2 regions of the Providencia zhijiangensis genome follow, and region 2 is predicted to be linked to the other one. Evidence: riboswitches for the same ligand, from Rfam matches in the RefSeq annotation. Region 2 holds a riboswitch; the other holds the start of a gene.

Region 1 (3,426 bases), 1.1 Mb from region 2:
TCGATGACGGTTTTCACCGCCCACTCAGCCACCGCGCCTTGATTGATCGCCGTAAATAACCGCTTTTTCAGTTGGGGATCATTAAGTAAGTGGTTATATAGGTCGAAAATAGCCGCGCTTTCTTTCGATGAACTCGCCATAAACCGCTTACTAATACGACGAAATTCTGCTGCCGCACTTTCCAGCGCTATCACCAAGCGTTGACGCTCTTCATCAATATTTAATGTGGTCGCTTGATACACATTGTCTAAAGAAGGTTGAGAGGTATCTTGCCAGCCATAAGCCATCGAAATTCCTTGAGAAACAGGAATAGCTTTGAGACGGTTTTGGCGATATTGCCCGAAAATACCTTTTGTTTGCGCTTGGGATAATATCACCGCTAACTGCATCGATAGCGTGACCATAAAGGACTCTTCAGTTTCGCTGAATAACCGTTTTTCTCGCTGTTGAACCACCAGTACGCCCAGCAATTGGCGTCGATAAACGACAGGCACGCCGAGAAAGGCTTTGAGCTGCTCTTCTTTGAGTTGGGGAAGATATTTGAATTGCGGGTGTTCGCGAATATCGGCAAGGTTCAACATTTCCGATTGCCGACCGACAGCGCCAACAACCCCTTCATCGAATCCTAAACGAATAGCAATCCCGCTAGGCTTTTTCAGCCCGCGGGTTGCCATTAGGTAATAACATTGGCGAGGATGATCGGCTAAGTAAATCGAGCACACATCAGTGCGCATCGCTTTGCACGTCTCGTTGACCAAAACTTCAAGAGCTTGAGTGAGACTGGTCGCCATCGCGACCTTTTCGACAATGTCACGTAAACGCGTCAACATAGGCTTACTTAACTCCGCGCCTACGATTATTAAAAACAGGTCGTTGTGGTAATTTCTGTTCCTGCAAAGGCATAACTACGGGAGCGAATTCCTTCATCACACGGCGATAAACTTCGCGCTTAAAAGAGACCACTTGCCTAACAGGATACCAATAACTGACCCACCGCCAGCCGTCAAATTCTGGCGATTTACTGCGCTGCACGTTTATATCGGCGTCATTACATTGGAGTTGAAGTAAAAACCAACGTTGTTTCTGTCCAATACAAACAGGTTTTGTATCCCAACGCACCAAACGCTTAGGTAATTTGTAGCGTAACCAATTACGGGTAGATGCAAGTAACCTTACATCTTTACGCTGTAGTCCGACTTCCTCGTATAACTCACGATACATCGCTTGTTCTGGCGATTCCCCCGGGTTAATCCCACCTTGAGGAAATTGCCAAGAATGCTGACCATAACGGCGAGCCCATAAGACTTGACCTTGCCGATTACAAATTACAATTCCTACATTCGGGCGGTAGCCATCATCATCGATCACTAGACTACCTCAATAACCAAATTTGAAAGATGCCTAATTGTTTCACACATACCCAAACTGGTAAACCTATATCAATACAGTTTGCAGATATGTCTGAAGTAATTACAATAGTCTGCGTCTCAACGGGGTGCCATTTGGGCTGAGAAATAACCCGTAGAACCTGATCCGGCTAATACCGGCGTAGGGATTTGAGCTACCGCCTACAAATTATTGTATCGGTCCCTCCTCAAATCCTGTGTTTTTTTATGATTTACGCAGGAATTAAAATGACTAAAAATAAACTCTTTACCTCACTCATTGCTTTAACCACCTTAAGTTTCGCTGCATTCGCCTCTGCCGAAAAACCAACGTTGACGGTGTATACCTATGATTCCTTTGCTGCGGAATGGGGCCCAGGCCCGCAAATCAAAAAGAATTTCGAAGCACAATGCGAATGTGAGTTAAAACTGGTTTCTCTAGGGGATGGTGTTGCACTACTGAATCGCCTACGTATGGAGGGGGAAAAAAGCAAAGCCGACATTATCTTAGGGTTAGATAACAACTTACTCGACTCCGCAGAAAAAACCGGCTTATTTGCCCCTGCAGATATCAAAACGGATGCGCTTAAATTACCTATCGAATGGACAAGCAAAACATTCATTCCTTATGATTATGGTTATTTCGCCTTTATCTATGACACAAATAAAATCAAGCAACCGCCAAAAAGTATGGACGAACTGCTTGATAGCAAAAATAATTGGAAAATCATTTACCAAGATCCACGCACCAGCACCCCTGGTTTAGGGTTGATGTTGTGGATTGAGAAAATCTACGGCGATAAATCAGCTGATGCATGGAAAAAAATGGCAGCCAAAACACTGACCGTGACCAAAGGTTGGAGTGAATCCTATGGGCTGTTCTTAAAAGGTGAAGGAGATTTTGTCCTGAGCTACACCTCTTCGCCGGGTTACCAAATTTTAAATGATAAGAAAGACAACTACGCAGCGGCGCTGTTCGATGAAGGGCATTATATGCAAGTCGAAGTGGCGGCAAGATTGAAACACAGCCCGCAGCCAGAGCTGGCAAAACAGTTCTTACAGTTTATGTTAACTCCTGAATTCCAAGGCACATTACCAACTACTAACTGGATGTATCCGGTTATCGATATGCCGTTGCCTGAAGTGTATAACGTGCTACCACTACCTGCTAAATCTCTGCAATTTAGTGCGGCGGAAGTGGCTAAAGAACGTCAAACGTGGACGCGTTTATGGCAAACCGCCGTCAGTCGTTAATCAATTTAACCTTATTACCGGGGGTAATAGCCTCCGGTCTTTTAATCGTCGTTGCCCTTCTCGCTTTTGGGGCTCTGTGGTTTTTCGCACCTGAAATTTCCCTCAGCGAGATAATCGACGACGATTATTTATGGCATGTCATCGGTTTTACGTTTTGGCAGGCATTACTTTCCGCGATTTTTTCCATTATTCCCGCTATTTTTCTTGCAAGAGCTCTGTATCGCCGACGATTCTGGGGAAGAACGCTATTGCTCCGCTTGTGTGCAATGACCTTAGTCTTGCCAGTTCTCGTCGCTGTTTTCGGTATTTTGTCGGTATATGGGCAAACCGGATGGCTAGCAAAGTTGTGCCTATGGCTCGGTGTTGACTATCAGTTTTCCCCTTATGGTCTGCGTGGCATTTTATTAGCACATATCTTTTTCAATATGCCGCTCGCCACCCGCATGTTACTTCAATCCCTTGAAAATATTGCGATTGAACAACGGCAAAGTGCCGCTCAATTAGGGTTCAATGAGTGGCAACAATTTACCATTCTAGAGTGGCCTTATTTACGCCGTCAAATGTTGCCAACAGGCGCGCTGATTTTCATGCTGTGCTTTGCCAGCTTTGCGACGGTACTGGCTCTGGGCGGCGGCCCTGCCGCGACCACTATCGAACTCGCAATTTACCAAGCGCTGAGTTACGACTTTGATTTAGGACGTGCCACACTACTTGCGTTGATTCAACTGGGATGTTGCGTAGGATTAATGCTTATTTGCCAACGTATTAACCATGCTTTTTCCGTTGG
Region 2 (3,426 bases):
TGATAGAGTTCGCTACCGTGAGCACGGAATGCTTCCGACATCTGCTCCATACCCGCTTCCTTTTGTGCAGCATAGTCACGAACTTCTTGGGAAATTTTCATGGAGCAGAATTTTGGTCCACACATAGAGCAGAAGTGGGCGATTTTCCCTGACGCTTGCGGCAAGGTTTCATCGTGATATTTACGAGCGGTTTCAGGGTCTAGGGCGAGGTTAAACTGGTCTTCCCAACGGAACTCAAAACGCGCTTTGGACATAGCATTATCACGAATCTGCGCCCCTGGATGACCTTTCGCGAGATCAGCGGCGTGGGCAGCGATCTTGTAGGTAATCAGCCCCTGTTTGACATCTTCTTTGTTCGGTAAACCAAGATGCTCTTTTGGCGTCACGTAGCACAGCATTGCACAGCCAAACCAGCCAATCATCGCCGCGCCAATGCCGGAAGTGAAATGGTCATAACCCGGTGCGATATCGGTGGTTAGGGGGCCTAAGGTATAGAATGGGGCTTCGTGGCAGTGCTCTAGCTCTTCGGTCATATTGCGACGGATCATCTGCATCGGAACATGTCCCGGGCCTTCAATCATCACCTGCACATCGTATTCCCACGCAATTTTGGTCAGCTCGCCTAATGTATGTAACTCTGAGAATTGTGCTTCATCGTTGGCATCTTGCACAGAACCCGGACGTAACCCATCTCCAAGAGACAGCGATACATCATAAGCGGCGCAAATTTCGCAAATTTCACGGAAATGCTCATACAGGAAGTTTTCTTGATGGTGGGATAAACACCATTTCGCCATGATAGAGCCACCGCGAGAGACAATGCCAGTCAGGCGCTTCGCCGTCATTGGCACATAGCGCAGTAAAACGCCGGCATGGATAGTGAAGTAATCCACCCCTTGCTCGGCTTGTTCCAGCAGGGTGTCGCGGAACATTTCCCAAGTGAGATTTTCAGCAACACCGTTCACTTTTTCGAGCGCTTGGTAGATAGGCACGGTACCAATTGGCACTGGGCTATTACGTAAAATCCATTCGCGGGTTTCGTGAATATAGCGACCGGTGGATAAATCCATCACCGTATCTGCGCCCCAGCGAGTAGACCAAATCAGTTTTTCCACCTCTTCCTCGATGGATGAAGTCACCGAGGAGTTACCGATATTGGCATTCACTTTCACTAAGAAATTGCGCCCGATAATCATCGGTTCAGATTCAGGGTGGTTAATATTGGCAGGAATAATTGCACGACCGGCAGCCACTTCTTGGCGTACAAATTCAGGGGTAATATTTTCTGGCAAAATAGCGCCGAAGCTTTGCCCCGGATGCTGCTGTCTTAACACTTCGCTGCGAATACGTTCACGGCCCATATTTTCACGGATAGCGATAAATTCCATTTCAGGAGTCACAATGCCTTGGCGAGCATAGTGCAACTGAGTGACACATTTGCCTGTTTGCGCTTTTAGTGGTGCAGGACGATGATTAAAACGTAAGTGATCTAAGCCCGCATCCGCTAAGCGCTGCTGGGTAAAGTCAGAGCTGAGATTCTCGACGGCAATCGTATCAGTGCGTTCATTGATCCACGGCGCACGGATTTTTTTCAATCCTTTGTGAACATTGAGTTCAGAAGCCGGATCGCCATAAGGGCCAGAGGTATCATAGACGGGGACAGCTTCGTTATCTTCAAACTTGGGATTATCTTTGTCACCGCCGATAAGTGTCGGGGAGAGCTGAATTTCGCGCATGGGAACTTGGATATCGTTCCGTGAGCCTCGCAGGTAAATACGCTCAGAGTTAGGGAATGAAACACCGGAAAGGGTATTGATAAAGTCTTCTGCGGCGTCACGTTGCTCTTTTCGTGTGCGTGCAGGCGCAGCTTTAGGGGAAATATCGGTACTCGGTATAACTGAATTATTAGCATTATTGGACATAGCAATTTCCTGACATCGTCACAGGCTATACGGCGTAAAACGCCAATAGCGGGTTTATCGAAAGAAAGTTGCTTGTCTGGAGTTCGGAGGAGTAATGGTAAGGCGTTGCGGCTAGTTTTTCGCCAAATAAATGAGCGAAAATTGCGCTGAATGATTACTCTTGTTCCCTTCGCGGGTATTAACCCGATCAGGTTCCGCGGATCCCGAATTAACGGTCTCAGCCTGATGTTTGCACATGCTAGGCACTCCGACAAGATTCTTCAGTATAAAGTTTCCCCGTCATTCTTCAAGCGATAAGTGCGTTGGCTTCTCTCGGCTACCCTAGTTACATACTTGTGTATGCTCCTAGGGATATCCTCGCTTGCCACCTTCTTCTCACTCGAATAATTTAGGGGAAATCAGTGTATTGGGTAAAAATCCAAAACCTAGAAATTAAAAGTTAAAACTAGGTTGGGGATTAGTTTGCCGCCTTCCTCTAGCACGAATAATTTAGAGGAACCTTTGAAAGGCAGTTAGTTAAAAACCTAAAAATCCAAAACCTAGAAATTAAAAGTTAAAACTAGGTTGGCTAAATATGGGTTTTACAAACTCCACGAATATTGCGGCCAGTGATTTTCGTTGGCGGCTTGGAGCAGGCGCGGGTCACCGTTGACGATAAACGTCTCATCGGCGAAATGACACATTGGTAGGTCATTGGCGGAATCGGTGTAGAAATAAATATACGCATCGGTGATGGGCTGGTGGGAAATCCACTGAGTTAAACGCTTAACTTTGCCCTCTTTGAAGGTCGGGATGCCATCGACTTCGGTGGTGTAACAGCCATTTGAACGCTTAATATCAATACCCATCGTGACATCGGCGCCAAGGCGATCCGCTACCTTCTTCACGATAAAGGTAACCGTTGCGGAGATCACAATGATCGGGATCCCTTGAGATCGATATGAGGCGACGGTGCTTAATGCGTTAGGGTAAATGCGCGGAATAATAATGGTATCCACAAAATCATCTAACCACTCATCGACTTGCTCTGTCTTGATGCCATCAAGGGTCTGCAAACTAAACTTTAAGTAAGTCACCATATCCAAATTGCCCGCGTTGTATTGTGCCATCATCTCTTTATCGGCTTCGACAAAACGCGGGTCGGTAATGATTTTCTTATCCCATAAATATTGCGTCCAAAGTACGCTGCTATCGCCACGGATCAGGGTGTCATCGAGATCAAAAATCGCTAATTTGGTTTGTGTAGATGGGTTTTGCATGGGGTTCCTTTCACTGACTAGCTTATCGTTGACTAGCTTAGAGCTCGAATTTCATTTTTATTAAACATTAACTCAAGGCGTGTGCCTGGTTCAAATAAACGCTCAGATGAGCGGTTGAGCAAGTCCACGGTCATATCCCCCGCAGGCGTGTTCACGCTATAGCGAATGATATTCCCTAAAAGCTGGTGGTCAAGGATCACGGCATCCACAGGCGCCGAAATATGGTTGCCATATTGACGTCCCAC

Evidence for each region. A riboswitch is a leader RNA that binds a small molecule or an ion and turns the genes downstream of it on or off. The one in region 2 is predicted to bind thiamine pyrophosphate.
Region 1: another riboswitch for thiamine pyrophosphate. It lies ahead of thiB (thiamine ABC transporter substrate binding subunit); the one in region 2 lies ahead of thiC (phosphomethylpyrimidine synthase ThiC).

Annotation. Positions count from the first base shown of each region.
Region 1 covers NZ_CP135990.1:3,048,173-3,051,598, forward strand. The annotation lists gene ptsP (phosphoenolpyruvate--protein phosphotransferase) at 1-830, opposite strand, end outside; gene rppH (RNA pyrophosphohydrolase) at 835-1,368, opposite strand; TPP riboswitch at 1,482-1,573, shown strand; gene thiB (thiamine ABC transporter substrate binding subunit) at 1,635-2,639, shown strand; gene thiP (thiamine/thiamine pyrophosphate ABC transporter permease ThiP) at 2,615-3,426, shown strand, end outside.
Region 2 covers NZ_CP135990.1:355,046-358,471, forward strand. The annotation lists gene thiC (phosphomethylpyrimidine synthase ThiC) at 1-1,922, opposite strand, end outside; TPP riboswitch at 2,070-2,182, opposite strand; gene QS795_RS01615 (HAD family hydrolase) at 2,504-3,181, opposite strand; gene QS795_RS01620 (ABC transporter ATP-binding protein) at 3,214-3,426, opposite strand, start outside.